Regions from separate parts of the Streptomyces sp. TS71-3 genome, predicted to be linked through region 1. Evidence: riboswitches for the same ligand, from Rfam matches in the RefSeq annotation. Region 1 holds a riboswitch; each other region holds the start of a gene.

Region 1 (7,530 bases):
GGTGGCGCAGACAGGACATTGAGGGGGCTTCTGACCAAGCTCCTGACTTGTTGAATCGACCCCAGATGCTCGGTCTGCAGCCGTAGCGTCCAGGGTGTCGGTCGGCACGGGCCCGCAGTGCTCCTTGCCGCCCACGGGCTGGCTCACTGATAGCGTGCCGCCGCTTGCCGACACCCGCGCGGTGTGGCTCGACAGAGGCATGAAGGTGACACGGTGACTTCAAGTCAGGGTGCCCGCCGCACTCCCCTTCCTGTCTCATCGAGTGCGAGGGCAGCAGCCTGTGATCCTGATCGGTGTCGATCCCCACAAGTCGTCCCACACCGCCGTCGCCGTCGACACCGCAGGCGGCACGCAGCGCAGGCCACTCGGCGGCCGACCTGGTCAGAGGCATCCTCGACGGCCGCGGCGGGGGCAGCGCCGACACGGCGCAGGGCGGGGGCATGACGCCCGACCGTGCGACCGCCGCCCTGGAGGCACTGCTCGCCCTCCTCGCGTCACGAGGGGAGTCCTAGGACCGATGCCTCATCGGACTACGCCGGTGTCGCTGATAGTGTGCACCTGCATAATCCTTGCAATAAGGGAATGATGGAGGGCTCGCTGACCATGGCCACCTACTCGCTGCCTGAACTCCCGTACGACTACACCGCGCTCGAACCCGTGATCGACCCGCAGATCGTCGAGCTGCACCACGACAAGCACCACGCCGCGTACGTGAAGGGCGCGAACGACACCCTCGACCAGCTCGCCGAGGCACGCGACAAGGACCAGTGGGGCGCGATCAACGGCCTGGAGAAGAGCCTCGCCTTCCACCTCTCCGGCCACATCCTGCACTCCATCTACTGGCACAACATGACCGGTGACGGTGGCGGCGAGCCCCTGGCCAAGGACGGCGTGGGCGACCTCGCCGACGCGATCACCGAGTCCTTCGGCTCCTTCGCGCGCTTCAAGGCGCACCTGACGAAGGCCGCCGCGACCACCCAGGGCTCCGGCTGGGGCGTGCTCGCCCACGAGCCGGTGAGCGGCCGGCTGGTCGTCGAGCAGGTCTACGACCACCAGGGCAACGTCGGCCAGGGCTCCACCCCGATCCTGGTCTTCGACGCCTGGGAGCACGCCTTCTACCTCCAGTACAAGAACCAGAAGGTCGACTTCATCGAGGCCATGTGGAACGTCGTGAACTGGCAGGACGTGGCCAAGCGCTACGCCGCGGCCAAGGAGCGCGGCGACGCGCTGCTGCTCGCGCCCTGATCACGGCCCCGGATCGTCCGCCTCGTGATCGTCTTCTCACCTTTCACGTGCGGACGGAATGAGGGAGGGCTCCCGCGAGGACAGGACTCGCGGGAGCCGTCCTGTTCGCGTTCGGGGTGGTCCGTGCACCCGTCTCCCGTGTCGGTCCCGAGGGCGTGCACGCGGATGGCGCACGCCGGGCACGGCGCGGGACGGTACGTGGTATCCCAGGAGCCGGAGGGGAGGACCGCAATGACCGAGGGTGCCGGGGATGCCGGGGATCTCGCGCGGGGCGCGCGGGCTCGGGTCCACCCCGCTCTCCAGCCGCCGGAGCGGCTTGCCTTCGGAAGGGGCAACCGGGCAGGGCGGGAATCTCCTGGCCTGAGCCGGGCCGGACACGAAAACACGCCGTGGCCGGTGCCTCGGCAGCCTGAACGGGTGAACGGGTGAACGGAATCTTTGCGCTGTCCGAGGCTTCTCCCGGCGACGGTGACGTCGTGGGTGAGATCCACGCGGAGTCCTGGAAGGCCGCCTACGCCGGCTTCTTCCCCCGCGCGTTCTTCGACGGGGCGGTGGCGCAGCGTCGCGGCAAGTGGCGCGAGGTCCTGACCGGAGGCTCGGGCACCGCCCTGCTCGCCTCTCTCGACGGACGCCCGCTGGCCTTCTGCTACTTCGGGCCTTCGGCGGCGCGGCGGGCATCGGCTGAGATCTTCGGTTTCTACGGTCATCCGGACGGCTGGGGGTCCGGCATCGCCCCCGCCCTCATGACGGCGTCCCTGGACCGGATCAGGGAGAGCGGCTTCGAACAGGTCCACCTCTGGACGCTCCGGGATACGCCGCAGTCGCGTCGCTTCTACGAAAAGTGCGGTTTCACGGAGTCGGGCGTGGTGCGCGAGCACGACTACGGGGACGGCAACCCGCTGGCCCAGGTCGAGTACGAGCGGACCCTCGGCTGAGGATCCACAGCTCCGGCCGCCGTCACCTCCAGCCCAGCCGCGGCTCGCGCCGAGTGACGCACCCAGCACCCGACAGGGCCGGGCATGGCCATCTGACCGTGGCGCGCCGCACGGCCGGACGTGCTGTCCGTCCCGCCGTGCGGCGACGCAGTGGTGTGGCTGAGGAACGGCAGGTGGCTCACGAACCCCAGTGCAGGGCGATCGTGTCACCGACGTCGATCACCTGTCCGCGGCCGGCGCCGGTGAACGTCGACCCGTCAATGCCGGCCTTCCGGGTGCCGCTCCCGCTGTTGGACCTGCCGTTGAGCGTGGTGATCGTTCCGGTGCCCGATGCGGGGGTCACCCGTTCCGGTCAGCAGGAGGGCAGTTCCTCGCGGACCGCCCGGGCCGCGGCGACCAGGTTCTCCAGGGAGGCGCGGGTCTCGGGCCAGCCACGGGTCTTCAAACCGCAGTCGGGGTTGACCCAGAGCCGTTCGGCGGGGATGGCCTTCAGGCCGGTGCGGAGCAGGTCGGCCGCCTCCTGCGTGCTCGGCACGCGCGGCGAGTGGATGTCGTACACGCCGGGTCCGGCCTCGCGCGGGTAGCCGTGGCCGGCGAGTTCGCGGGCGACCTGCATGTGCGAGCGTGCGGCCTCCAGGCTGATGACGTCCGCGTCGAGGTCGTCGATGGCCTGCACGATGTCGCCGAACTCGGCGTAGCACATGTGGGTGTGGATCTGCGTGCCCGGCCGGCTCTGGCCGGTGGTGAGCCGGAACGCCTCCGTGGCCCAGGCCAGGTAAGCGGCGCGGCCCGCGATCCGCAGCGGGAGGGTCTCCCGGAGTGCGGGTTCGTCGACCTGGATGACGGGGGTTCCCGCCGCCTGAAGGTCGTTCACCTCGTCGCGCAGGGCCAGGGCGACCTGCCGGGCGGTGTCCCCGAGGGGCCGGTCGTCGCGGACGAAGGACCAGGCCAGCATGGTGACGGGGCCGGTGAGCATGCCCTTGACGGGCCGGTCCGTCAACGACTGGGCGTAGGCCGTCCAGCGCACGGTCATCGGCCCGGGGCGGGAGATGTCGCCGGCCAGGATCGGCGGGCGCACGTAGCGGGTGCCGTAGGACTGGACCCAGCCGTGTTGCGTGGCGAGGTAGCCGGTGAGCTGCTCGGCGAAGTACTGGACCATGTCGTTGCGCTCGGGCTCGCCGTGCACCAGGACGTCCAGTCCGGTCTTCTCCTGGAAGGAGACGACTTCCTGGATCTCGGCCTTGATGCGCTCCTCGTAGGCCGCACCGTCGATCAGGCCCGCCCGCAGGTCGGCGCGGGCGCCGCGCAGCTGTGTGGTCTGGGGGAAGGAGCCGATGGTCGTGGTCGGCAGCAGGGGCAGGCCGAGGCGGGCACGCTGGGCGGCCGCCCGCTCGGTGTACGGCTGGGAGCGGCGGGTGTCGGCCTCGGTCACCGCCGCGGCGCGGGCGCGGACGGCCGGGTCCCGGGTGATGCGGGATGTGGCCCGGGAAGCGAGGTGGGCGCGGTTCGCGCTGAGTTCGGCGGTGATCGCGCCGGTGCCGTGGGCCAGGCCCTTGGCGAGGGTGACGATCTCCGCGGTCTTCTGCCGGGCGAAGGCCAGCCAGCGCAGGATCCCCGGCTCGATGTCCCGTTCCGCCGCCGTGTCCAGCGGGACGTGCAGCAGCGAGCACGAGGCCGCCACGTCGACGCGGTCGGCGAGGCCGAGCAGGGTGCCGAGGGTGGCGAGTGACGCCGTCAGGTCGTTGGCCCAGATGTTGCGGCCGTTGACGACACCGGCCACCAGGCGCTTGCCGGGCAGGCCCCCGACGGCGGCCAGGGCCTCCAGGTTGGCCGCGGCGGCCTCGGTGAAGTCGAGCGCGAGCCCGTCCACGGGCGCCTTGGCCAGTATGGGCAGGGCCTCGCCGAGACGGTCGAAGTAGGAGGCCACCAGCAGCCTCGGCCGGTCGGTGAGGTCCCCGAGGTACCGGTAGGCGCGCTCGGCGGCGCTCAGCTGGGCCGGGGTGCGGTCCTGGACGAGCGCGGGCTCGTCCAGCTGCACCCACTCGGCACCGGCGGCCCGCAGGTCGGAGATGATCTCGGCATACACCGGAAGCAGCCGGTCGAGGAGGGTGAGCGGGTCGAAGCCCGCGGCCACGCCCGGGGCGGGCTTGGCGAGGAGCAGGTAGGTGACGGGGCCGACCAGGACGGGCCGGGCGGCCAGGCCGAGGGCGAGGGCTTCCCCCAGCTCGGCGGCCTGCTTGCCGGAGTCGGCCGTGAACACCGTGTCGGGGCCCAGCTCGGGGACCAGGTAGTGGTAGTTGGTGTCGAACCACTTGGTCATCTCCAGTGGCGCGACGTCCTGGGTTCCGCGGGCCATCGCGAAGTACCCGTCGAGAGGGTCGGCGGCGACGGCGTCCCGATGGCGGTCGGGAATCGCGCCGACCATGATCGTGGTGTCCAGCACATGGTCGTAGTAGGAGAAGTCACCCGTGGGAACCTCGTCGACATCCGCACCGGCCAGATCCCGCCAGTTGTCGCGGCGGAGTTCGGCGGCGGTGGAGCGAAGGGCATCGGCACTGACGCGGCCCTTCCAGTACCCCTCGATGGCCTTCTTCAGTTCCCGGTTCTGTCCCTGGCGGGGGTAGCCGTACACGGTGGCCCGTGCTGCCGCGGCTGCGGGCTTGCTGGTCACGGAAATCTCCTTCGCGAGATGTCTCCTGAGGATCCCGGCGACGGGATACGGAGGCGAAGGGATGTCAGACCGGACGAGTGACGCGCGCTGTCGGCGCGGTGCGCTGCCTGGTATGTACGCCGACCCGCCCACGAGGTCACCGGGATGTCCGCGTACGAGGCCGCACGCGGGCAGGTGGCAGGTCTTCGGACTCGCGGGCACGTCCTCACGGGGAGGACACCTACTGGCCGTCGCTTCCCGGGCCCGTTGCTCCGGGCCCAGTGCGTATGACGGCGGTCGTTCCCGCTCACCGCTGCGGGGCAGTCCCGGATTCCCACCGGGTTCCCTCTTGCGACGCCTCTGCCTGGCGGGCAGTGCGAACCAGCTGCACCCGCCACCCTAGACGGCGAGTGCCCTCCAGGGCAGCACGGCTCACCACACACGGGACATGAAAAGAGACACAGACGCGCCCGCGGACGGACGTGGAACGGGTCGGGAGCCGATCACGGTCCGCTCGCCGCTCCTTCGGGCGGCAGGTCCGCACAGGGGCCTGATTGACGGCTGGAGGGGCGGGCCGTACGCTCCGCGTGAAGTGATGGCTTGAGGAAGCTGGTGGAATTCCAGCACGGTCGCGCCACTGTGAGCCCGCCGCCGGAAGGTGGTCGGCAAGTCAGACACTGGGCCCTCACTCCGCCCGCACGCACCAGGGACGCACGATCCCAGAGGAGGGCTCACCTTGAGCAGCGTTTCCCCATCCCGTCCGGCGTCCTTGCCGGTGGTCCTGCCGGTCTCGAAGTCCGCCTTCTGGCTCGTCGGCACCGCGTTGATCGCGCTGGCGGTCTACTACTTCATCGGTGTCGACCAGGGCGCTGTCTCGGTGTTCGGCAACGACATGCACGTCCACGAGTTCGTCCACGACGCCCGCCATTTCCTGGGCTTCCCCTGCCACTGACCCCGCCGGCACCCGGACTACGGACAACTCGACATGGAAAAGAAGCTCATCCTGCGCGGCATACTCGTCGGCGCGGTCGCCGGTGTGCTCGCGTTCGTCTTCGCGCGGATCTTCGCCGAGCCGCAGATCGACAGGGCCATCGACTACGAGAGCGGTCGTGACGCCGCCCAGGCCGCCCTGGGCAAGGCCGCCGGTGTGCCCCCGGATGCCGCGGGCCCGGACCTGTTCAGCCGCACCATCCAGGCCAACGTCGGCATCGGTGTCGGCATGATCTTCTTCGGTATGGCCATGGGGGCGCTGTTCGCCGTGGCCTACACCGTGTGCCTGGGCCGTACCGGCCGTCTGCGGGCCCGCTCGCTGTCCCTGCTGGTCGCCGGCGGCGGGTTCCTCGGGTTGTACCTGGTGCCGTTCTTGAAGTACCCGGCCAACCCGCCCGCCATCGGCCACGAGGAGACCATCCAGCAGCGCAGCGGCCTGTATTTGATCATGGTCGTGTGCTCCGTCGCCTTCCTCGTCGGCGCCGTCTGGCTCGGCAGGCGGCTCCAGGCCCGTTTCGGCAACTGGAACGCCACGCTCCTTGCTGTCGCCGCGTTCGTCGTCGCGATCGGGATCGTGATGCTGATCCTGCCCCCGCTCGGCCATCTCGCGTACAACAAGGAGGCTTTCGGCAACCAGGCCACCGAGACCCCGCTGCCGCTGACCGATGCCAAGGGCACCATCGTCTACCCGGGCTTCCCCGCCGACGTGCTGTTCGCCTTCCGCTTCTACTCGGTCGGCGCCCAGCTCATCCTCTGGACGGTCATCGGCCTGGCCTTCGCTCCCCTGGCCGAGCGCCTGCTCCAGCCCGCGCGCCGAGACGCCGGCTCCCCCTCGCAGGAACCGGATCCCATCCCGGCATGAACAGCCCCACGGCGGTGAGCGCGCTGATCGAGGACGTCGCCGAACTCGGTCCGTTCTTCGCCGTCCAGGTCCATCCGCCCGGCACGGAGCCGTCCGGGCCCTGGCAGCAGATGTCCCGCCCCCTGCTCGAAGAACGTGTGTCAGGCGTACAGGAGTGGCTGGCCACAGCCGGTGGCCAGCCGCCCGGCGCGGTCGAGAGGCGGGTCGCGGCCTCCGTCTGCCACCAGGGGCTGGCCGCCCGGTTGGTCTCTCCCGCGCTGGCCGCCGCGGTGCTGCACGGCCTGGTCCTCGCTCCCGGCCTCGCGGATTCCCGGTGGCAGTTGGTGATCGGCGGCCCCGTTCCCCTGTCGTTGCCCGAAGGCGCCTTCGCCGGCGGCTCCACGGCCTCGCCCATCCAGCTCGCCGGCGAGCTGAGCCGCCGGCTGCTGGACGGCCCGCTGCGTGAACTCGCCGACGCGATGGAGGCGTTCTCGGTCTCGCGGCACATCCTGTGGGGCAACACCGCCTCCGCCGTCAACGGAGCGGCGACCATGATCACGGCAGCCCGGCCCGATCTCACCGCACGGACCCGCACGATCATCTCGCGCCTCCTGGACCAGCCCCCGCTGGGTGACGCCACCGAGACGACGCCCGACGGAGCCTTCCGGCGCCGCAGTTGCTGCTTGATCTACCGTGCGGCCCCCGGCGGCAGGGGGGCTCTGTGCGGGGACTGCGCACTGAAGCGCTGACCAGGTAGGTTCACCCGGCCGTCATCCCCTCAAGAGGATTCACCGTGAGCCGAAGCCCGGAGCCACGCAAGATCATCCTGGATTGCGTACCCGCTGTCGTGCTCACACCCGAGGACTTCG
Region 2 (7,530 bases), on a different contig from region 1:
GCGGGACCCGCTCGGCGCCCCGTCCCCCGCGGCCCTCGGCGGCGCGCACCGCGAGCGGCAGCAGCAGGCGCGGGGTGCCGCGCGCGGCGGCGAGCGCGCGCACGGTGGCCGCCCAGTCGAGCACCGGGGAGTCCAGCACGAGGCCCGCGATGCGGTCGCGCAGCGGGGAGCGTGCCGCGGTGTGCAGGGCCATGGTGGCGCCGGTGGACCAGCCGTACAGGATGACGCGCTCCGCTCCCTTGCGTACGGCGTGTCCGAGCGCGGCGTCCACGTCCCGCCACTCGGTCTCGCCGAGGTGGTCGAGCCCGTCAGGGGAGCGGGGGGCGCCGGGGTCGCCGCGGTGGGCGGGGATGAGCACGGGGAACTTGTGGCGGTTCAGGAAGTCGAGGACGACCATGGGGTGTTCGCGCGTGGTGGCGAGGCCGTGCACGGCGATCACCCAGGTGTCGCGGGCCGCCGGGACGAACCAGGCGGGCAGCGGGCCCAGCTCGGACGGGACGTCGGTCTCGGTGTAGTCGAGGCCCAGCGCGGAGCGCGGGTCGCCGGTGTGCACCTGGGGGGTGAGCCACACCCTCGCGCCCGGTTCCAGGGTGCCGCGGGTGACGCGTTCGAGCCGGCGGACCACCGTGTCGGGGGTGTGCTCCGCCGCCTCGTCGAGGGGGCCGACGACCGCGTGGACGCCCCTGGCCGAGCCGTCGACGAGTCCGTACACCCCGGGCCGCCCGGAGGCGAAGCCGCGGGTGAGGGCGATCCGGTCGGCGGTGACGTCGTGCACGGTGAGTCTGGGCTCGGTGGGCAGCGGCCGGCCGGGGCTGATCCTCAGGGCCGCGCCGCCCGCCCACCGCCCCGCGGCGATCGCTGCGGCGCCGGCGCCCACCGCGGCGGTGACGGCGGCCGCGGCGGCACGCGCGGCCGTCGGTGTGCCCAGGGGCCCCGGGCGTGCCGCACGCGCCGCGCCGGCGAGGGCATGGGTGGCGGCCCGAGTCGTCCTCCCCGGTTCCGATGCGAGTGTTCTGGGGATGCGCACCGCTCCAGTGTCGGCGTCGGGACGGCCGACGGCCACCCGAATGCGGAGTCGGATCGCGAACGGTGGCCCGTGCGGCGGCCTGGCGCCCGGCCGGCGGTGCCTCAGCCCCGCCGTTGGCCGTAGCCCCGCAGCTTCTCCTGTACGGCGTCCAGTTGCCCGGTGGACAGCAGGCTCGGCGCCATTCCCGGCACCGCGCTCGCGGCGAGCCAGACGCGGCACATCCATTCGAGCTGGGCGGTGCGGTCGTAGGCCTGGTCGAGGGTGCTGCCGTAGGTGACGGTGCCGTGGTTCCGGAGCAGGCACCCGGTGCGGCCGTCGAGGGCTTCCAGCATGTTCCGGGCCAGTTCGTCGGTGCCGTAGAGGGCGTAGGGCGCGACCCTCACGGGGCCGCCCAGCGCGGCGGACATGTAGTGGACGAGCGGCAGTTCGGGGACGAGCGTGGAGACGGCCGTGGCGTGCACGGCATGGGTGTGCACCACGGCCGCCGCTGAGGTGGTGCGGTAGACCGCGAGGTGCATCGGCAGCTCGCTGGTGGGGGCGAGGGTGCCGAGCACCTGCCGCCCGTCGAGGTCGACGCCCACGGCGTCCCGCGGGGTGAGCCGGTCGTAGGAGACACCGCTCGGGGTGACGAGGACGGTGTCCCCGACCCGCACCGAGACGTTGCCGGAGGTGCCGACGACCAGCCCGTCGGCGACGGTCCTGCGTGCCGCCTCGACGAGCTCCGCCCACGCGCGGGCCAGCGCCTCGTCCTCCGCACCCTTGCCCGCGCCGTCGCCCGCACCGCCACCTGCGGCGTCCTCGGCGGCACTCCCACCCGGCTGCTGATCGACCATCTCGTCCGTCATGCCGACGATCCTGCCACCGCGCCGGCACCGGCACCGCTCGGGCATCGGCACGGCTCCGGCATCGGCACGACATCGCTATCGGTATCGCTATCGGCATCGGCATCGGCACGGAGGACCGCTGCCGCCGCGGGCAGAGCTCAAGGAGCTTTATCGATATATAAATCCACTGACCCGGCGACCTGGCGACCTGGCGGCACGACGACACCACCGCCCCGCACCCCGCCTCCCCGTGTGGGCCTGCGCACACTCTCCCGCCGCAGGTCAGCGGCTGGTTGACGGGATCTTCGGGGCATGGTGGACTGCCGGGGCCAAGTACGGCGGCAGGAGAGGAAGCCGGTGCGAATCCGGCGCGGTCCCGCCACTGTCACCGGGGAGCACTCCCCCACATCGGACGTCACGGCTCGGAGTACTCCCAGTGCCATCGAGGGCACCGGGAGAGGGCTGGAAGGCCGGGGGAACTGCGGATCCGGGAGCCAGGAGACTCTCGCCGTCGTCCCGTCGAGCCAGGGCGAGGACCCTGAGTGAGGACACACACCGATGCCGGGACGGCACGCGGCCTTCTCCCGACGCGGGGTCATATCCCCCGCCCCGCTCCCGGGCGCCGTGGGCGCCACCGCCGGACTCCTTGGCGACCTGCTGCTCGGCGACCCGCGCCGCGGACACCCCGTCGCCGCGTTCGGGCGCGCCGCGGGCGCCGTGGAACGCCGACTCTGGCGCGACCACCGGGGCTGGGGCGCCCTGCACACCGCGCTGTGCGCCGGCGGCGCCGTCGGCCTCGCCGCGCTGGCCGCCCGCGCCGCGCGCCGCTCCCCCGCCGCCACGGCGGGACTGACGGCCGCCGCGACCTGGGCCGTGGTCGGCGGCACCTCGCTGGGCCGCGAAGCACGCGCGATCGGCGCCGCGCTGGCGGCGGGTGACGTCGCGGCGGCCCGGCGGCGGCTGCCCAACCTGTGCGGCCGCGACCCCGAGGCGCTGGACAGCGCGCAGCTCGCCCGCGCCGTGGTGGAGTCCGTCGCCGAGAACACCTCGGACGCCGTGGTCGGCGCCCTGCTGTGGGGCGCGGTGGCCGGGGTGCCGGGCCTGGTGGGCTTCCGGGCCGTCAACACCCTGGACGCCATGGTCGGCCACAAGTCCCCCCGGTACCGCAGGTTCGGCTGGGCGTCGGCCCGGCTCGACGACCTCGTGGGCTGGCCCGGAGCCCGGCTGACGGCGGCCCTCGCCGCGGTGCTGGGCCCGGACCCGGCCGGCGCGGTGCGGGTCTGGCGGGCCGACGCGCACCGGCACCCGAGCCCCAACGCCGGGGTGGTGGAGGCCGCGTTCGCGGGGGCGCTGAGGGTGCGGCTCGGCGGTGCGCTGTCCTACGGGGGACGCGCGGAGCTGCGCCCGGTGCTGGGCGACGGAGGACGGGACGTGGCGGTGGCGGACGTCGAGCGGGCGGTGCGGCTGTCCCGGCGGGTGAGCTGGGGGGCGCTGGTCGTGCTGGTCGGCGCCCGGCTCGGACGGGCGGGAGTCGCCCGGGTGCGGTCCAGGGCCTGTCGTCAAACTCCCGTCGTTCGCACGGAGGGCGGGCCGCGCGGCGTCAGGTGGATTCTCTCGGCGTGCCGGGTGCAAGCCCTCGTACTGGATGTACTTGGGCTTACGCCCGGTGCGGCGAGAGGGCGTGCATGGCGCCGCGCGGCAGACGGGAGTTCGACGACAGGGCCTAGGGCCGTGCCCGGTGCCGTGTCAGGCGTCCTCCCGGCCCCCGCCGGCCCCGGAGCCGGGCCGCGGCAGGCCGCCGCATGAGCCACGGGCTGCTGGTGGCCGGCACCACGTCCGACGCGGGCAAGAGCGTGGTGACCGCCGGGATCTGCCGCTGGCTGGCGCGGCAGGGCGTGCGGGTAGCGCCGTTCAAGGCGCAGAACATGTCGCTGAACTCGTTCGTCACCCGCGAGGGCGCCGAGATCGGCCGCGCGCAGGCGATGCAGGCCCAGGCGGCGCGGGTGGAGCCGAGCGCCCTGATGAACCCGGTGCTGCTGAAGCCGGGCGGCGACCGGCGCAGCCAGGTGGTGCTGATGGGCCACCCGGTCGGCGAGATGAGCGCGCGCGGCTACCACGGCGGGCGCCAGGAGCGGCTGCTCGGCACCGTGCTGGACTGCCTGGACCGGCTGCGCGCCGAGCACGACGTCGTGATCTGCGAGGGCGCCGGGTCGCCCGCGGAGATCAACCTGCGCCGCACCGACATCGTGAACATGGGCCTCGCCCGCGCCGCCGGGCTGCCCGTGCTGGTGGTCGGCGACATCGACCGCGGCGGCGTCTTCGCGTCGTTCTTCGGCACGCTCGCCCTGCTGGACAAGGCGGATCAGAAGCTGGTGGCCGGATTCCTCGTCAACAAGTTCCGGGGCGACGTGACGCTGCTCGATCCCGGCCTCGACATGCTGCGGGACCTCACCGGGCGGTCCACGTACGGGGTGCTGCCGTTCCGCACCGGTCTCGGGATCGACGAGGAGGACGGGCTGCGCGTCTCCCTGCGCGGCACGGTCCGGGAGAGCACACCGGCGGGGCCGGTCGGGCAGGATGTGCTGCGGGTCGCCGTGTGCGCGGTGCCGCTGATGTCGAACTTCACCGATGTGGACGCGCTGGCGGCGGAGCCCGGCGTGGTGGTGCGGTTCGTGGACCGGCCCGAGGAGACGGCCGACGCGGACCTCGTGATCGTGCCGGGCACCCGCGGCACGGTCCTCGCGCTGCGCTGGCTCCAGCAGCGCGGCCTCGCCGGCGCGCTGGCCCGCCGGGCCGCCGAGGGCCGGCCGGTGCTGGGCATCTGCGGCGGCTTCCAGATCCTGGGCGAGCACATCGACGACACCGCGCGCGTCGAGTCCCGCGAGCCGTCCGCCGACGGGCTCGGCCTGCTGCCGCTGCGGGTCCGCTTCGTCCCGGAGAAGACGCTCGGCCGGCCGCGCGGGCAGGCGCTCGGCGAGCAGGTCGAGGGCTACGAGATCCACCACGGCGTCGCCGACGTGCAGGGCGGGGAGGCGTTCCTCGACGGCTGCCGGGTCGGCTCGGTGTGGGGCACGCACTGGCACGGCTCGCTGGAGTCGGACGGGTTCCGGCGGGCGTTCCTGCGGACGGTCGCGGCCGCCGCCGGCCGGCGTTTCGTGCCGGCTCCCGACACCGCGTTCGCGGCGCTCCGCGAGGAGCAGCTCGAACGCCTCGGTGACCTGATCGAGCAGCACGCGGACACGGACGCGCTGTGGCGCCTCATCGAGGAGGGCCCGCCGCCTGGGCTGCCGTTCGTCCCGCCGGGCGCGCCGTGACCGCGCCGGCGCCCGCCCCACGACCCCGCCCCTCGGCGTTCACCAGAAGGAGTGATCCCAGCGTGCAGACCCCCTACCCGCTCACCGCGATCGTCGGCATGGCGGACCTGCGGCTCGCGCTGCTGGTGAACGCCGTCTCGCCCGAAGTGGGCGGCGTCCTCGTGCGCGGCGAGAAGGGCACCGCCAAGAGCACCGCGGTACGGGCGCTCGCGGCGGTGCTGCCGGACGTCCGCGTCGTCACCGGCTGCCGGTTCAACTGCGACCCCGGCGCGCCCGACCCGCGCTGCCCGGACGGTCCCCACACCCAGTCGTCCGGCACCGCCCGGCCGACCCGGATGGTGGAGCTTCCGGTGGGCGCCTCCGAGGACCGGGTGGTCGGCTCGCTGGACATCGAACGGGCGCTCGCGGAGGGGGTGAAGGCCTTCGAGCCGGGACTGCTCGCGGACGCGCACCGCGGCATCCTCTACGTCGACGAGGTCAACCTGCTCCACGACCACGTCATCGACCTGCTGCTGGACGCCGCCGCGATGGGCGCCTCGTACGTGGAGCGCGAGGGCGTCTCCGTACGGCACGCCGCCCGGTTCCTGCTGGTCGGCACGATGAACCCGGAGGAGGGCGAGCTGCGGCCGCAGCTGCTCGACCGGTTCGGCCTGACCGTGGAGGTCAGCGCGTCGAGGGAGCCCGACGAGCGCGTCGAGGTGGTGCGCCGCCGGCTCGCGTACGACGCCGAGCCGGCGTCCTTCGCGGCGCACTGGGCGGATGAGGAGGCGCGCCTGCGGGAGCGGATCGCGGCGGCGCGCTCCCTGCTGCCCGAGGTGGTGCTCGGCGACGGTGTGCTGCGCCAGATCGCGGCGACCTGCGCGGCCTTCGAGGTCGACGGCATGCGCGCGGACATCGTGATGGCCCGTACCGCGAAAGCCCTCGCCGCCTGGGCCGGCCGCACGGAGGTGCTGCGGGAGGACGTCCGCACGGCGGCGCTGCTGGCGCTGCCGCACCGGCGCCGCCGCAACCCCTTCGACGCGCCCGGGCTCGACGAGGACAAGCTCGACGAGACGCTGGAGCAGTACGACGAGCCGGAGGAGCCGCAGCAGGCAGGGCAGCCGGAGCAGGACGGCGCGCCGGGCGACCCCGGTGACGACGGCACCGACGACGACCCCGATCCCGACGGCCCCGGCGACGGGGGCGGTGGCGGCGGCACGCCTCCCGGTGCCACCGGTCCGGACGGCGGGGGCCCGCCGCCACCGCCCGGCCGCAGCGAGGACGCGCCCCCGCCCGAGGCCGAGTCCGACGCGCCCGGCATCCCCGCCCAGAGCCCCCCGCCGGCAGGCGGCGCCGCCGAGCAGCCCGCGGTGCGGGCCGGTGAGCCGTTCCGCGCCAGGCTGCTGACGGTGCCGGGGCTCGGCGAGGGCGCGGCCGGCCGGCGGTCACGTGCGATCACCGAGCAGGGCCGCACCACCGGGGCACGGCAGCCGCGGGGCGCCCTGACGAAGCTGCACCTGGCCGCCACCGTCAGGGCCGCGGCACCCCACCAGCGGGCCCGCGGCCGCACCGGCGCGGGCCTGAAGGTGCGCCGCGAGGACCTGCGGCAGGCGGTGCGGGAGGGCCGCGAGGGCAACCTCGTGCTGTTCGTCGTGGACGCCTCCGGGTCGATGGCCGCGCGGCGCCGGATGGGCGCCGTGAAGGGCGCAGTGCTGTCGCTGCTGCTGGACGCCTACCAACGGCGCGACAAGGTGGGCCTCGTGACGTTCCGTGCCGCGGCGGCCGACGTGGCGCTGCCGCCGACCTCGTCCGTGGACGCCGCCGCGACCCGGCTGGACGCGCTGCCGACGGGCGGGCGCACCCCGCTCGCGGCCGGGCTGCTCCGTGCCCACGAGGTGCTGCGCGTGGAGCGGCTGCGGGACCCGGCGCGCCGGCCGCTGATGGTGGTCGTCACCGACGGGCGGGCGACCGGCGGTGCCGATCCGCTCGGCCGGGCGGGCCGCGCCGCGGGGCTGTTCGCCGCGGACGGCACCGCGTCGGTGGTGGTGGACTGCGAGACGGGGCCGGTGCGGCTGGGGCTCGCCGGCCGGCTGGCCGGGCAGCTCGGCGGCGCCGCGGTCAGCCTGGCGGAGCTGCGCGCGGACGCGCTGGCCGGGCTGGTCAGGGACGTCCGCGGCGCTGCGCGGGCACCGGGCGGCGCGGCAGCACCGCCGCCGCGTGTCCCGGGCGGGGCCGGGCCGCGTTCACCGCAGGCCCCGACGACCGAGGGCGCCGCGGGCGCCGACCGTATCCGTACCGATGGGAGGGCCGCGTAGTGCCCAAGGGACAGCCCGCCGTCGTCCCCGACGACGGCCTCACCACCCGCCAGCGCCGCGGCCGTCCGCTG
Region 3 (7,530 bases), 1.7 Mb from region 1:
CCCGGCGCGAGCGGAACTTCCCGGCGTACGCGGACGGGCCCGGCGTACGTGGACGGGCCCGGCTGTACCCGGGAGGGCCCGGCGCACCGGAGTGGTCCGGCGCACGCGGAAGCGTGGCGCACCGCAGTGGCGCGGCGTGCCGGAGTGGCGTGGCGTGCCGGAGTGGCGCGGCGCACCGGAGTGGCGCGGCGCACCGGAGTGGCGCGGCGCACCGGAGTGGCGTGGCGCGCGCGGAACGGCCGGATGTGCGCCGTCACTTCCGCTTCAGCTCCCGCTTGTGCTCGCGCACCTTCGTCAGGGACTCCTCGCCGGTGATGTCGGCGGCGGACAGGTGCGCGCCCTCCTCGCCGTACGCGCCGGCCGCCTCCCTCCAGCCCTCGGGGCGGACGCCGAGCTGCTTGCCCAGCATGGCCAGGAGGATCTGGGACTTCTGCCGCCCGAAGCCGGGCAGGTCGACCAGCCGCCGCAGCACCTCCGCACCGCTCGCCGCGCCCTCCCAGACCCCCTCGGTCCGGCCGTCGTACCGCTCCACGAGGTACTGGCAGAGCCGCTGGACGCGGGTCGCCATGGACCCCGGGTAGCGGTGCACGGCGGGGGTGGCGGCGAGCAGCGCGGCGAAGTCGTCGGGGTCGTGCGCGGCGATGGCGAACGCGTCGAGGTCGTCCGTGCCGAGCCGCTGCGCGATGGTGTACGGCCCCGTGAACGCCCACTCCATCGGGATCTGCTGGTCGAGCAGCATCCCGACCAGCACGGCCAGCGGGCTGCGGCTCAGCAGGGCGTCCGCCTCGGGCCGCTGGGCGAGGTGAAGGGTGGCGTCCATGCGTCGATGATCACCCGCACCGCGGCCCCGTCTCCCGCACGCCGCGGTGCGCCACGCCCGGCGGGGACCCGAAGCGGGGGCGCCGGTGCGCCGTTCGGGTGCACGGGGCGGGTGATGCGCTGTTCGGGTGCGTCGTCGCCGGGGTGTGCTGTTCGGGGGTACGGCCGCCGCGTCACGCTGCCGGTTTGCGGGCCTCGATGAGGTAGCGGGCGGAGTGCGCGACGAAGGGGCCCTCGGTGCGGATCCGCGCGTCCAGCTCGCGCAGCCGGTCGCGGTGGCCCTCGACGGTGAAGCCCGGCACCATCCAGATCACCTTCCGCAGGAAGTAGACGACGGCGCCGATGTCGAAGAACTCGATCCGCAGCCGGGCGTTCCTCAGGCCGACCACCTCCAGCCCGGCCGCCTCGGCTCCGCCGCGGGCGACGTCCGGGTGCCGGCCCCGCCGCTGCTCGTCCGTGAGCGGCCCGAGGAAGTACTCGACGAGCTCGAAGACGCTTTCCGGGCCCACGTGCTGGGAGAGGTAGGTGCCGCCGGGGCGGAGCACCCGGGCGATCTCCGGCCAGTGGACGGCCACCGGGTGACGGCTGGTCACCAGGTCGAAGGCGCCGTCCGCGAAGGGCAGCGGCGGCTCGCCGTCGTCCGCGACGACCACCACGCCGCGCGGGCGCAGCAGGGCCGTCGCCTTGGCGAGGTTCGGCGGCCAGGACTCCGTCGCGGCCATCAGCGGCGGCAGCCGCGGCACTCCGGCGAGCACCTCGCCGCCGCCGGTCTCCAGGTCCAGTGCGGACGGCACGCGTGCCAGCCGCTCGCCGATCTGCCGCTGGTAGCCCCACTCGGGGCGCTCCTCGGTCGCCCGGCCGTCCAGCCAGGAGAAGTCCCACCCGTCGACGGAGACGGCACCGGCCTCGGCGACCAGGTCGTCGAAGGAGCGGGTGGCGGCAGGGCGGGCGGGGCCGGTCGGCACGGGACGGTCGGTCATGCGGGTGAGCGTGGCAGGGGTGGTCGGGGGGCACCACCGGTTTTCCGGCGGGCGGGCGCTCGGGCGGGTACGGGGCGCCGCTTCGAGGGAACGGCGGTGGCCCGCAGTGCCGCCGCCGCGGCCCTCGCCGACTCCCGGCCCGCGGGCGTCAGCGGGTGCCCGGCCTCGAAGCGGGCGCCGGCCAGGGCCGTGCCGGCGGCGGATGAGACAAGGGTCACGCGGACCGTCATACGGGGCTCCGTGCTCTTCTCGCGCCGGTACCCGGCCGCCGGGCGGGGCCCAAGTCGCCCCTGGCACGGGCGGGTTGGGTGGCCGGACCCGGCGGCGGTGGGCCGTTCGAGCCGCACAAGGGGGTGTTGGCCTGCGGGCGGCCGGGCGGTACGGTTCCGATGATATTCACGCGACACGGCGGAACCCGGTGGGAGACCGGGGCGGTCGCGCCACTGTATGTCCGGCATCCACCGGACGAGCCAGACCCGCCGTGCCGACCGAGCTCCACCTATCGGGACGCGAGTTCCCCGCAGGAGGTCCCATCATGGCGCAGTCCATCGCATCGCCGGCCACGGAATCGGCCACCACCCAGCCTCTTCCCGTTCCCAAGCTCTCCGTGCGGGCCGTGCTCCCCTGGGCGGTCTTCTTCGGCGTGCTGATGCTCGTCCTGCTGTACTTCGTCGGCGCCGAGCAGGGCGCCACCTCCGTGTTCTCGGGCACCGACGTGCACGAGTGGGTGCACGACGGCCGTCACCTGCTCGGCTTCCCCTGCCACTGACGGGCCGGGGCACCGTGTCCGACGAGCGGGCGGCCGAGCGGTCAGTCGACTCCTCCGCTGTCCGGAATCTTCTGGTGCGTGGCATGCTCGCGGGTCTCGCCGCGGGCGTGCTCGCCTTGGTCGTCGCATACCTGCTGGGCGAGCCGCGGGTCGACTCCGCCATCGCCTTCGAGGATGCGCACTCCCACGAGCACGAGATGGCGGTCGTCAGCCGGTCGCTCCAGTCGACGGCGGGCCTGGCGACGGGCGTGCTGGTGTACGGGGTCGCCTTCGGCGGCATCGTCGCGCTGGCGTTCTGCTTCGCGCTGGGCCGCGCCGGCCGCTTCGGGCCGCGGGCCACGGCGATGCTGGTGTCGCTGGCCGGTCTGGTCGCCGTCTACTTCGTGCCGTTCCTGAAGTACCCCGCCAACCCGCCCTCCGTGGGCGACCCCGGCACCATCGGCAAGCGGACCGCGCTGTACTTCCTGATGATGCTGCTCGCGGTGCTGCTCGCCGTGGCCGCGGTGATCGCCGGGCGGCGGCTCGCGCCCCGGCTCGGCACCTGGTACGCCACCGTGGCCGCCGGTGCGGGCTTCGTCGTCGCGGTCGGGCTGGCGTACGCGTTCCTGCCCGCCGTCAACGAGGTGCCGAAGGACTTCCCGGCGAGCCTGCTGTGGCAGTTCAGGCTCTCGGCCCTGGCGATCCAGCTCGTGCTGTGGACGGCGTTCGGGCTGATCTTCGGCGAGCTGTCGGAACGGGTGTTGCGGGGCGCGGGGCGCCGGGTGGGTGGCCGGGGCGGCCACGATTCGGCGGTCGGAGCGGAACCGTCCTGACGGGGCTGTTCCGGTTGCCTCCGGACCGCCGGTCGGTGGGGGCTGCTCGCGCCGTTCCCGCGCCGTTCCCCGCGCCCCTTTGGGGGCGCTGGAGCGCGCTCAAGAGGGGAGCCACGACGAGACCGTCAGGTCGTCACCGTCCCGAGGGGGCTGTTTCGGTCGTGTCCGGACCACCGGCCGGTGGTGGTTGCTCGCGCCGTTCCCCGCGCCCCTTTCGGGGCGCCTTTGCGGCCGTGGGCCGGCGGGATTAGGGGCGCGGGGATGGGGGCACCTCCCACGTCCTCAAGGCAGTGGGGGAGCGACCAGCCACGACGAAACCGTTGGATCGCCGCCGTCCCGAGGGGGCAGTCTCCGTCGTGCCCGGACCACCGGCGGGTGGTTGGTCGCTCGCGCAGCTCCCCGCGCCCCTTCGGGGCCCAGGTGGGCGCTGGTGCGCCCAAGAGGAGAGCCACGACGGGGCTGTCAGATCACCGGGGTCCGCAGATGCCGTCCCGGCCTTCTCCGGGCCCTGGGACCGGGTCGGCCGCGCCCAGGCGGGTACCCACTGGACAGGAGGCCTCCGAGGGGAGTGGGAACCGCGATGGAACACGGCCGTGGTGCGGTGCCGGACATGAGCCGTCCCGAGGCCGGGGTCACCCTGCTCAGCGAGTGGGCCGCACCGCCGGGCAGGCAGGAAGTCGTGGCCGACGCGGTGGCCGGTACCTGGGCGGGGCGCTGGCCCGGGGGACTGCTCTCCCGGTCGTGCCTGACCGGCGCGGACGGGCCGTGGGTCGCCCAGCTCTCGCAGTGGGCGAACGACGACGCGGCGCGCGCCTTCGCCGCCTCCTCGGAACCGCGGCTGGCCGAGCAGGTCACCGAAGCGGTGCCGGGCACCCAGTGGGTGGGCACGGTGCCGTATCTGCGCTGCCGCGGCAGGCAGTTCGGGCTGCGCCGGATCCCCGGCTGCATCGTGCTGGTCGGCCACGAGTTCGACGCGCCCGACCTGGTGCGGGCCCGGCAGTGGGTGGACGCGACGTTCGCGCTGCCGGCGTCGGGTCCGCCGCCCGGCCTGATCTCCACGCACTTCCACGTCAGCGCCGACGGTTCACGGGTGCTCAACTACGCCGAGTGGACCTCGCACGACGAGCACCGCGCCGCGTCGGTACCCGGAGCGGCGCGCGAGCAGGGCGGCGCGGCGGCGCGGGAGCAGGGCACCGCACCGGCGGGAGCCGACAGCTCCGGGCATCCCGACCCCGGGTCCTGGCCCGGCCCGGCGCGGACGACGATCCGCCGCTTCTCCCCGCACCGGCATACGACCGGCCGGTTCCGCCACCCGTGACCGCCGGGACCCCCGGCCGGGGCGTAGCCCTGCCCCCGGGCCTCAACCCCCGGCCGCAACCCTCCGGCCCGGACGTGGCCCTGTCTTCCCGGGCGCACCGGGGGCGTACTGCGAGACTGCACGGGGGCGCGCAGGCCGTGCGCCGCGCGCTATGCGCCGTGGCGCCGTGTGCCCCGTGCCCCGTGCCCGGCACCCGACGTACCCAGGAGCGGTCATGACCACCATCGCCATCATCGGAGCGGGACCGGGCCTCGGCGCCGCGGTCGCCCGGCAGTTCGGGGGGCAGGGCCTCGACGTCGCGCTCATCTCCCGCAACCAGGAGCGGGGCGACGCGCTCGCCGCCGCCCTCACCGCCGACGGGGTGACCGCGCGCGCCTTCGCCGCGGACGCGCGCGATCCGGCCGCCCTCTCCGCGGCCCTGGAGGACGCCACCGAGACGCTGGGTCCGATCGAGGTGATGCAGTACAGCCCGCTGCCGCAGAAGGACTTCATGCGGCCGCTGCTGGAGACCACCCCCGCCGACCTGGTGGGCCCGATCGAGTTCTCCGTCCTCGGCCCCGTCGCCGCCGTGCACCAGGTGCTGCCCGGCATGCGGACGCTGGGCCGCGGCACCGTCCTCTTCGTCAACGGCGGCACCGCCGTGCGGCCCCGGCCGCACCTCGCGGGCACCTCGATCGCGTTCGCCGCCGAGAGCGCGTTCGCCCAGATGCTCCACGAGGAGCTGGCCGGGGCGGGCATCCACGTCGCGCAGCTCGTCATCCCCGGCGCGATCACCCCCGGGCACCCGAGGAAGGACCCGGCCGTGCTCGCCCAGACACTGTGGAGCATGCACGCCGGCCGCCAGGGGTTCCGGCACTTCGCGGAGGAACTCGACGAGGGCTGACGGCGCCCGGCGGCCACTCTCCCTCTGCACGGCATCTGCAAGGTGAAGGGCGCTCTTCGGCCATCGAATGCAAGCGAAGCATGGCGTCCGGCTCGCTTTTGAGGTTCCCTGGTGTCCGGGAAGGGGCATGACACGGGTGACACCTTGAGGGGGCGGTCGGATGAACCGACTCGGCACGCGAAGCAGCCTGTTCTCGCTCTGCGGCGAACTGCACCGGCCCGCGCAGCTCTCCGTCGGGGACCTGCGCACGCGCTGGCGCCAGCACCGTGCGGCGGTGGTCTTCGACTGCGCCACGAACGGCCCGCAGCACCACACGTTCGAGGGCCCGCTGCTGCGGGAGGTCGCCCTCGACGCCGGTCCCGTCTTCGACGTCCGGCGCCGCAAGGACCGTTCCCGCTTCCTGCTCGCCGTCACCGGCGGCGACGGCCACCAGGCGCTGCTCTCCTGGGCGGAGATAGACGCCGACTTCTGCGACGCCCCGGTGCTGCTGGCCACCAGGATGGACGGCCACCCGCTGGACGCGGACGGCAGCCAGCTCGTCGTCCCGTCGGACCGCTGCGGGGCCCGGTACGTCAGCGCCATCACGCAGGTGTGGATCGGCACCTGGCCCCGTTCCGTCCCCGACCCGGGTGCGGACGGGGCCGGGCCGGAGCAGGACCGCGCGGCCGTCGTCTGAGGGACGCGCAGTCGCGGTAGTCCAGGCCGGCGACGGCGTGGGTGAAGTCCTTCGGGGCCTTCACGGCCAGGTTGAGCCGGCAGTTCTCTTGGGGCTCGGTCGGGTTCTTCTGGGGCTCGGTCGGGTTCGTCCTCGAACCGGCCATAGGTGTCGGGTTCCCTGGGCGTTGCCGTGCCTGAGCAGGGGGGGCGCGCGAGACGTCGCTCATCACCCGCCGGCCCTGGAGGGGGCGGGGGGCTTCGCCTGTCGGCGGCATGGGGGCGTCAGGGACCCGGGGGCGCCGGCCGGGGTGTCGGCCGCGGCGTCGGCAGAAAGCTTTCGCTCAGGTTCAGTGCTGCGAGTAGGAGGGGAACGTGGTGGTCGGGCTGAAGAAGGCCGTGTAGGCCTCGCTGTGGTGGCGGCGGTGGCGGCCCGAGCGGCGGCGGTGGTCCGCGGGGGGTGGGCTCTGGTACTCGGTCCGGGCGTAGTCGCCCCTCGTGTAGTCGCCTCTCGTGTAGTCGCCCCTCGGATAGTCCGATCTGGCGTACTCGCCTCTCGTGTACTCGCCTCTCGTGTAGTCGGACGGCGTGCCGGCCGACGCGGAGGACGCGCCCGGCGAGAGCAGCCCGTCGTCGGCGAGCACCTGTACCCGGAGCAGCAGGGTCCGCACGTCCAGGCCGAGTTCCTTGGCCACCGTCTGGAGGTCGAGCCCCGACTTCCAGCTCCACAGCAGGACCGAGTCCATGCTCGACGACCAGGCGACCGGGATCTCCGGCTCGGGGGCGGCCTGGCCCGTGGTGCTGGTCGTCGGGTCGTGCGGGACCGTGTACGGGTCGTACGGGGGCGGGGCGGGGACCTGCTCCTCCCGGGGGTGCGGAACGTGTACGTCCGCGGGTGTCGCCGGCGCGTGCTCCGGCGGCCCGGGTTCGCGCTGCTGGGCCTGCTGCTGCGGTCGGGGCGGCTGCGGCGGCTGCTGGACGGGGGTCAGCAGGGTCTGGGCGACGGTGCGTGCGTCGCCTCGACCGACTGCCCGGCGGGCCGTGCGCACCTCGCGCTCGTTCAGGCCCATCAGCGCCGCGATGGTGCGGTCGCTGCCGACGGTGACGGCGAACGCGGCGAGCATCCTGGCCCGCTCGGCCTGCGCGTCGTTCAGCAGCGACTGGGCCTGGCGCACGCGCTCGTCGCTGGCGCAGAAAGCTTCTGCCAGGATGGTGTTCCGGTCCCAGAATTCACGTGGTCTCACGATCCTGACAACGCGGATGCGGCCGTTAGGGACGGATTCCTCGGTTGAAAT
Region 4 (7,530 bases), 270 kb from region 1:
TCCCGCTGTTCGTCCTGACGGGGCGCTTCCTGGAGGCCCGGGCCCGCCGCGGGACGGGCGCCGCGCTGCGGGCCCTGTCGGGGCTGGCGGCGCGTGAGGCGACCGTACGCGTGGCCGGGCAGGAGCACCGGGTACGGGTCGAGGACCTGAGGGTCGGTGACGTGTTCGTGGTGCGGCCGGGCGAACGTGTCGCGACCGACGGAGTCGTGGTCGAGGGCCACTCGGCCGTGGATCGCTCCGCGGTCACCGGCGAGAGCCACCCGGTGGAGACCGGTCCCGGTGACCGGGTCACGGGTGCCGCCGTGAACACCAGCGGGGTGCTGGCGGTGCGCGCCACCGCCGTCGGCGCGGACACCCAGCTGGCCCGCATCACCACCCTGGTGACCAGGGCGCTGGAGGACAAGGCCCGCGCGCAGCGCCTCGCGGACGCCGTCGCCGGAGTGTTCGTGCCGGTCGTCGTGGCGCTGGCCGTCACGGGCCTCGGCTTCTGGCTGGGCGCCGGAGCCGCTCCCTCGGCGGCCTTCACCTGTGCCGTCGCTGTCCTCGTCGTCGCCTGCCCCTGTGCCCTCGGACTGGCCACGCCGACCGCGCTGCTGGCGGCGACCGGCAGGGGTGCCCAACTCGGCGTGCTGGTGTCCGGACCGCGCGCCCTGGAGACGCTGCGCGGTGTCGACACGGTGGTGCTCGACAAGACGGGCACCCTCACCGAGGGCCGCCTGGCCGTCGTCACCGTGACCGCGGCGCCGGCCGGCCCGGACGAGACCGCCATGCTCCGGCTCGCGGCGGCTGTCGAGCGGTACTCGGAACACCCGGTCGGCCGGGCTGTCGCCGCCCACGCCCGCCGCCTGCTGCCCGACGAACGGCCTTTGGAGGTGGCCGGATTCGCCGCCACGCCCGGACGAGGCGTGAGCGGACGGGTCGCCGACACCCGCGTGGAGGTGCGTAGCCCAGGGGAACAGGTGCCGGCGGCACTCCGGGAAGCGCTGCTGAACGCGCGGGCCGCCGGGCACACACCGGTCGCGGTGTACGTGGACGGAGCGTGCGTGGGGCTGCTCGCGCTCGGCGACACCGTGCGCCCCGGCAGCTACCGTGCGGTGGACCGGCTCCGCAGGCTCGGCCTGCGGCCCGTGCTGGCCACCGGCGACGACCCGGTACCCGCGCGGGCGGTGGCCGACCAGCTCCGCATCACCGAGGTGCACGCGGGATGCGGCCCCGAGGACAAGGGCGCACTGGTGCGCCGCCTGCGGGAGGCGGGGAACCGGGTGGCGGTCGTCGGGGACGGCGTCAACGACGCGCCGGCCCTCGCGGCGGCCGACCTCGGCATCGCCATGGGCGACGGCACGGACGCGGCCATCGGCGCGGCGGCGGTGACCCTGGTGCGCCCGGACGGCGTCGAGGCGCTCGTCGACGCCGTGCGGCTGTCCCGCCGGACGCTCGCGACGGTCCGGGCCAACCTCGTCTGGGCCTTCGGCTACAACGCCGTCACCTTGCCCCTGGCGTTGCTGGGATGGCTGGATCCGATGGTGGCCGCCGCAGCCATGTCCCTCAGCTCGGTGCTCGTCGTCGCCGGCAGCCTGCGCCTGCGGACCTGGGAACCCACCCCGCGGCGGGCCGGGACCGGGCGCGCCTCCAGGGGGACGCAGTGGTGACGCCACGCGGCGGGACGGGTGGTGCTTCCCCCGGCACCGCGGTCGGCGACCGGGTGCGCGCGGGGGCGATGGCGGTCGCGGCTCCGGTCGCCGCGTGCGCCCTCGCCCTCGGCGGGCTCGGCGCGAGGGCGCACAGCGGCGCCGCGGGGCGGCCCGCGCACGTGAGCGCCGTCGACGGCCGGGTCCTGCTGCCGCTCGTCGACGACAGCACCATGACCGCGGCGTTTTTCCGCCTGACCAACGACGGCGGCACCGATGACGAGGTCCTCTCGGTCAGCTCTCCAGCGGCCCGCACGGCGATGCTGGCGCGCACCGAGGTGAGCGGCAACGCCGGCCGGATGCGCATGGGCGTCACCCTTCCCGTGCCGGCGGGCGGGACGGTAAGCATGACCGCGTACGCCACCGACGTCATGGTGGAGCTCACCCACCGTCCGGCTCTGGGCCAGCGCATCCCGTTCGTGCTGCGACTGCGCCGGGGCGGACAGGTTCGGGCCGAGGCCGTGGTGGTGCGACCTGGCGGTTGAGGGCGTGGCCCGGCAGGGCCCCCGGGCACCCGGGGCGAACGGCGCTCCCGGCCGGTCAGCCGGGGGCAGCACGCAGGCGCTGCCAGGGTGCCGCGGGGCGTTCCACCCCGCGGCACACGCCTCGGACCAGCAGGAGAAACAGGAGTAACAGGAGAACGAGGAATCAGGCCAGCAGGACGAACATCACGGCCATCCCCAGTGCCATGGCGCCGTGGCAGGCCGCGTCCGCCGCGTCGTGCACACCGGCCGGCACGGGGGCGCCGGGCGCGTCGGGAACCTGTCGCCGGGCCGTGTCGAAGGCCCGCGCCAGCCACCACAGGGCCAGCACCAGCAGGACGGCGGCGAGCACCCAGGCCGCGAGCCGCGCACCGGTGCCGTTGAGCGTCATGGCCCCCGCCCTGGAGGAACCGGACATGTCCATACCCGGCATGCTCGTGCTGTCGCGTGCTCCGCCCGTCCCGGCGGCCGGCATGAGCGTGCCCATGGCGCCGGCCATCCAGGCCATCGCCGCCATCATGACCACGTGCGGGAGCGAGCCGCGCAGGGCGCGCCACCGGCCCCGGGACCCCGGCGCCGCCAGGGCGGCGCCCGCGAACCACGCGGCGGCCAGCGCGAACAGCACGGTCTGCGGGGCGCCGGCGAGGGACATGCCCCACGGCCACACCATCGCCCCCATGGCCAGGGCCATCACCGCGTGCAGCAGATGGCCGACCCTCCCGACCGCGTCCGGCCCGTGCGCGCGGGTGGCGCGGGGTGCGTGGTCTGAGCGCAGCGCACGCCACAGCGCGTACAGAGCCAGCACGGTGAACAGGACGGTCAGGATCCAGCGCAGGCCCGTCGCGGCGATCACCGCGCGACCGCCACGCGGCGGTGGCACACGGCACCCGCCGCGACGTCCACGGCGAGGAACACCAGCAGCGGCAGGCCGAACAGAGGCAGCCAGTAACCGAGGACGGCGGCCCCGACCACCGCGGGGGCCAGCACCCTCCCGCGCAGCCGACGCCACGCGCCGCGGACCGGAGGGCGCCCGAAAGCCCGACCACCGGTCCGCGTGGGTCTGCGCAGCCACCACATGCGGTAGCCCAACAGCACCATGGAGATGAGCGCGACCGCCAGCAGCGCCAGCGCGATCTGGTTGACGGGCCCGAACAGGAGCCCCATATGAGCGTCGATGCCCCACCGGGTGAGCTTCGCAAGAAGCGGGTAGTCGGCGAACCTGAGCGTCGCGATGACCCTGCCCGTGCCCGGATCGACGGCGACGGAGTCCTGCTTCTCGGGCCAGGACCTGGTGTTCTCCTCGACGACGTACGCCGCGCCACGCTCGGTGGGCGGTGTGATGACGAGCAGACCGCTCAGCCCGGCCTCGTGGGCGGACCGGGCCACCGCGTCGATTCCCACGTCACGGGCCGAGCCGCCTCCCGTGCCGGGGCCGGCCGGCCCGGCGGCCACCGCGGGGGTGCCGCCGCCCAGCGCGTCCTGGATCCTGCCGATGTTCGCGCCGGCGTGCGCCGACCACGTCAGACCCGTGGCCGAGAGGCCGAGCAACCCCGCGGACACCCACAGGCCCACGGTGCCGTGCCAGGAGAGGGTGCGGCGGCGGCCCGGCCGTCCGGCGCGCGGCAGCAGCCCGCGGTGCAGGCCCCGCCGCGGGCCGGGTGCGCCGAGCCAGAGAGCGAGCCCGCCGAGCACTTCGACCCACAGCCAGCTCGCGGCGAGCTCGCTGTAGTTCCGCCCGAAGTTCCCGAGGTGCAGGGTGCGGTGAAGGCTGTCGAGCCAGGCGCGGGCCGGCAGCCACTGCCCGTAGGTGCGCAGCGTCCCGAGCACGTGGTGGTCGTACGGATCGACGAAGGCCGTCACGTTGTAGCCGTCCGGCAGGCCGGGCGCGTCGAAGACGACGCGGGTGCTGTCGGTGGGGCCCGGGGGCGGGCTGACCGACACCAGCTTGCCGTCCGGCACGGCCTTGCGTGCAGCCGTGACCTGGTCGGCCAGGGGGTCCGCGGAGCCATGCGGCGTGACGGTCAGCTCGTGGTGGTAGAGGACGGACTCCAGCTGGGGCGTCACCGTGTAGAGCAGTCCCGTGACGGCCGCCACGAGCAGGAACGGGCCGATGACGACGCCGGCGTAGAAGTGCAGCCGGAGCATCACCGGGCGGAGGTCGTTCCAGAAGCCGGGCCGGGCGCTGTCGGGCCCGTCGCCGTTCCGTGCCGGCCGGTCCCCCTCCTGAACGGCCCCTGGCGGAGCCGTGCCCGAGGACGCCCCTGACGTTCCGGTGGTGGCCGGAGCGGTGTGCTGGGTGGTCATGGGGCGGGCCCTCCCTGTGGCGTTGGCGACGACCGCGGATCGCCGGTCTCGTTCAGCAGTCGGTGGCCTGGCCGGCGAGGTTCCCGGCCGCGGTGTGTGAACAGGCCCACGCGGTCGGGATCGGAGTCCCGGGAACCGCACGCCCTTCCCGGCCGACCTCAGAGGTGGGCCGGGGGGCGGCACCGGCGGGTGCCTCTCATGCGCACCGGCGGCAGGGGAGCGCGGCGGGCTCCCCGTTCCTCGCCGGGCCCTCACCGCACGTCGGAGCCTCTGGCACAATGCGAGCCGTACACATGGGCGACGGGAGCCAGGAAGCCGGTGGAAGTCCGGCGCGGTCCCGCCACTGTGACCGGGGAGCGAACCCCACACGCCACGGCCGTGAGGCTGGAAGGCGGGGCGAGCGTGGATCCGGCAGCCAGGAGACTGGCCCGTCGCCTCTTCGGACCGTCCGGGGCGTGGACTCCCCGGGAAGGGGATAGCGATGCGCCCATGGCGCCGGCACCGCTCCACTCCCTGCTCCCGGACCCGGCCGAGAGCAGGGAAGGCTCAGTAAGCGATGACATCGTCATTCGGCCGGCGGCGACTCCTGTACGGCGCCGGAGCGGCAGCGGCCGCCACGACCCTCGCCGCCTGTGGACTGGGCGGCGAGGACGGCGGCCCGGACTCCGGCCGGTCCCGGCTGCGGGCCGCCTTCAGCGCAGGGGGCTCGCAGGAGACCCTGGACCCGCACACCGTGCCCCTGTTCATCGACCAGGCGCGGGCGAAGGCCCTCTACGACAGCGTGCTCACCTACAAGGACGACATGTCCGTGCAGGGCCGGCTCGCCGAGTCATGGGAGAGCGACCGCTCGGGCACCCGCTGGCACATACATCTGCGCGAGGCGCGCTTCCACGACGGCAGACCCGTCACCGCCGCCGACGTGCTGTGGAACTACTGCCGCATCGCCGACCCCGCCACCGTCGCCGTCTCCCAGCAGCTCTTCGCCGCCGTCGACTTCGAGGCGAGCCGTGCCCAGGGCCGCGACCTGACCCTGGTGCTGAAGGACCCCGACTTCGAGTTCCCCACCGCGCTCGGCGCCCCGGGAACCGAGATCGTGCCCGCGGGCACCACCGACTTCACCCGTCCCATCGGCTCCGGCCCCTTCCGCTACGGCTCGTTCCGGCCCGGCGGCAACGCGCTGTTCACCGCGTGGCGCGACCACTGGTCGGGCGGCCCGCACATGGACGAGCTGGAGTTCGTGCCCGTCAACGACGAACGCGCCCGGCTGGGCGCGCTGCTCTCCGGCCAGGTCCACTACGCCCACGACCTGTCCGGGGCCTCCGCGGCGCAGGTGACCCGGCGCAAGGGCGTCAGCCTGCTCCAGACGCGGCTGAGCACCATGCAGGCGATCCTGCTGCGGCTGAACCGCGCGCCGTTCGACGACCACCGGCTCGTCGAGGCGTTCACCCTCGGCCTCGACCGCAAGGCCCTCGTGGAGGTCGCGCTCTCCGGCCGGGGCACGCCCGGCAACGACCTGTTCGGCATGGGCCTGCACGGCTACCCGGACTCCCTGCCACCCCGTCAACGCGATGTGGACCGGGCCCGGGCCCTGCTGAAGGAGGCCGGTGCCGAGGGGCTGGCGGTTCCGCTGGAGACCAGCGACGCCGACCCGTCCTGGCGCAACGCCTCCTCGCTGATCGCGGACCAGCTCAGCGACATCGGCCTGAAGGTGACGCCCCACACGCGCTCGGCCGGCACCTACTTCGGCGAGATCAAGACGAAGGGCGTGGCGGCCCAGAGCCGTACCGCCACCCTCCCCGTCATCACCCACCTGCGGTCCAGGCTGGTCACCGGCGCCTCGGACAACCTCACCGGCTACCGCTCCAAGCCCTTCGACCGGCTGATCGCCCAGGCCACCGGCACCCGGGACGACGCGGTACGCCTCGAACTGCTCGCCCGTGCCCAGCGGCTGGCGCGCGAGGACGACGGACAGCTCGTCTGGGCCTTCAGCGACTGGATCGTCGGCCACGCCGACTCGGTCGGCGGGCTGCGGGCCGCGCCGCCCAACTCCTGCGACTGGGCCCGGTTCGACCGGGCCCGCCTCTCCTGACGCCGGCGGGACGGTGCTCCGCTACACCGTCACGAGGACGGGTCTCGCCGCCGTGCAGTGCGCGGTCGTCCTCGTCGTGGTCTTCGCTCTCACGTCCCTGCTGCCGGGCGACACCGTGGACGCGGTGCTGGGGGAGCAGGGCACCCCTCAGCAGGCGGCGCTGGCCCGCGCCGGACTCGGGCTCGACCGTCCGGCGGCCGAGCGGTTCGTCCACTGGCTGGCGGCGCTCTGCCACGGCGACCTGGGCCGTTCGCTGGTGACGGGCATGCCGGTGACCGAGCAGATCGCCGGCCGGCTGGCGGCGACGGCGGTGCTCGCGGCCACGGCCCTCGCGCTGCTCGTCCCCCTCGCGCTCGGCCTCGGCGTCCTCACGGGCCTGCGCGAGGGGTCGGCGGCCGACCGGGGCCTGAGCGCCGCCGCGATCGCGCTGCACGCCGTGCCCGAATTCGTCCTCGGCCTCCTTCTGACCGCGTGGCTCTCCCTCGACCTGGGCGCGCTTCCCGCCACCGCGGCCGGCCTCATGGGCCTGGACGTGCTGACCCGGCCGGCGGTGTTGATCCTTCCGGTGACGGTGCTGGTCTGCCGCCAGCTCTGCGACCTCGCGCGGCAGGTCCGCATCGGCATCGCGGAGCAGCGCGACGGCCCCGTCGCCACGCACCTGAGACTGCTGGGCGTGCCCGAACGGACGATCCTCCTACGGCACCTGCTTCCGGGCACCCTCGCGCCGGCCGTGCAGCAGTTCGCGCGGTGTGTCGACGGACTCCTCGGTGGAACGGTCGTGGTGGAGTCGCTGTTCGCCGTCGGAGGGCTCGGCACCGGCTTCGTCGACGCCGTCCAGGACCGCGACATGCCGGCCGTCCAGGGATACGCGCTCGTGTTCGCGATCACGGCCGTCGTGGTGAACCTCTGCGCCGACCTCGCCGTGCGGGGCCTGACACCCCGCCGGGAGGGACGGGCATGAGCGGCC

The links. Region 1 has a riboswitch for cobalamin ahead of metE (5-methyltetrahydropteroyltriglutamate--homocysteine S-methyltransferase). Riboswitches for the same ligand answer to the same signal wherever they lie in the genome.
Region 2: another riboswitch for cobalamin. It lies ahead of Sm713_RS19510 (cobalamin biosynthesis protein); the one in region 1 lies ahead of metE (5-methyltetrahydropteroyltriglutamate--homocysteine S-methyltransferase).
Region 3: another riboswitch for cobalamin. It lies ahead of Sm713_RS27600 (CbtB domain-containing protein); the one in region 1 lies ahead of metE (5-methyltetrahydropteroyltriglutamate--homocysteine S-methyltransferase).
Region 4: another riboswitch for cobalamin. It lies ahead of Sm713_RS33190 (ABC transporter substrate-binding protein); the one in region 1 lies ahead of metE (5-methyltetrahydropteroyltriglutamate--homocysteine S-methyltransferase).

The regions. Positions count from the first base shown of each region.
Region 1 covers NZ_BNEL01000003.1:2,403,063-2,410,592, forward strand. Annotated here, with positions in the region: gene Sm713_RS34325 (hypothetical protein) at 294-512, shown strand; gene Sm713_RS34330 (superoxide dismutase) at 604-1,245, shown strand; gene Sm713_RS34335 (GNAT family N-acetyltransferase) at 1,671-2,180, shown strand; gene Sm713_RS34340 (hypothetical protein) at 2,359-2,523, opposite strand; gene metE (5-methyltetrahydropteroyltriglutamate--homocysteine S-methyltransferase) at 2,533-4,851, opposite strand; cobalamin riboswitch at 5,027-5,214, opposite strand; cobalamin riboswitch at 5,435-5,508, shown strand; gene Sm713_RS34350 (CbtB-domain containing protein) at 5,567-5,782, shown strand; gene Sm713_RS34355 (CbtA family protein) at 5,816-6,682, shown strand; gene Sm713_RS34360 ((2Fe-2S)-binding protein) at 6,679-7,410, shown strand.
Region 2 covers NZ_BNEL01000001.1:4,813,672-4,821,201, reverse strand. Annotated here, with positions in the region: gene Sm713_RS19520 (S9 family peptidase) at 1-928, opposite strand, end outside; gene Sm713_RS19515 (class II aldolase/adducin family protein) at 1,129-1,872, opposite strand; cobalamin riboswitch at 2,198-2,356, shown strand; partial or broken gene Sm713_RS19510 (cobalamin biosynthesis protein) at 2,410-3,381, shown strand; gene Sm713_RS19505 (cobyric acid synthase) at 3,654-5,165, shown strand; gene Sm713_RS19500 (putative cobaltochelatase) at 5,228-7,459, shown strand; gene cobO (cob(I)yrinic acid a,c-diamide adenosyltransferase) at 7,459-7,530, shown strand, end outside.
Region 3 covers NZ_BNEL01000003.1:748,203-755,732, reverse strand. Annotated here, with positions in the region: gene Sm713_RS27610 (HhH-GPD-type base excision DNA repair protein) at 254-820, opposite strand; gene Sm713_RS27605 (class I SAM-dependent methyltransferase) at 993-1,799, opposite strand; cobalamin riboswitch at 2,164-2,298, shown strand; gene Sm713_RS27600 (CbtB domain-containing protein) at 2,335-2,568, shown strand; gene Sm713_RS27595 (CbtA family protein) at 2,640-3,380, shown strand; gene Sm713_RS27590 (antibiotic biosynthesis monooxygenase) at 3,991-4,698, shown strand; gene Sm713_RS27585 (SDR family NAD(P)-dependent oxidoreductase) at 4,913-5,581, shown strand; gene Sm713_RS27580 (molybdopterin-dependent oxidoreductase) at 5,742-6,257, shown strand; gene Sm713_RS41760 (DUF4360 domain-containing protein) at 6,163-6,402, opposite strand; gene Sm713_RS27575 (hypothetical protein) at 6,586-7,479, opposite strand.
Region 4 covers NZ_BNEL01000003.1:2,129,611-2,137,140, forward strand. Annotated here, with positions in the region: gene Sm713_RS33170 (cation-translocating P-type ATPase) at 1-1,649, shown strand, start outside; gene Sm713_RS33175 (copper chaperone PCu(A)C) at 1,643-2,173, shown strand; gene Sm713_RS33180 (DUF5134 domain-containing protein) at 2,337-3,023, opposite strand; gene Sm713_RS33185 (PepSY domain-containing protein) at 3,020-4,474, opposite strand; cobalamin riboswitch at 4,740-4,921, shown strand; gene Sm713_RS33190 (ABC transporter substrate-binding protein) at 5,031-6,563, shown strand; gene Sm713_RS33195 (ABC transporter permease) at 6,577-7,524, shown strand; gene Sm713_RS33200 (ATP-binding cassette domain-containing protein) at 7,521-7,530, shown strand, end outside.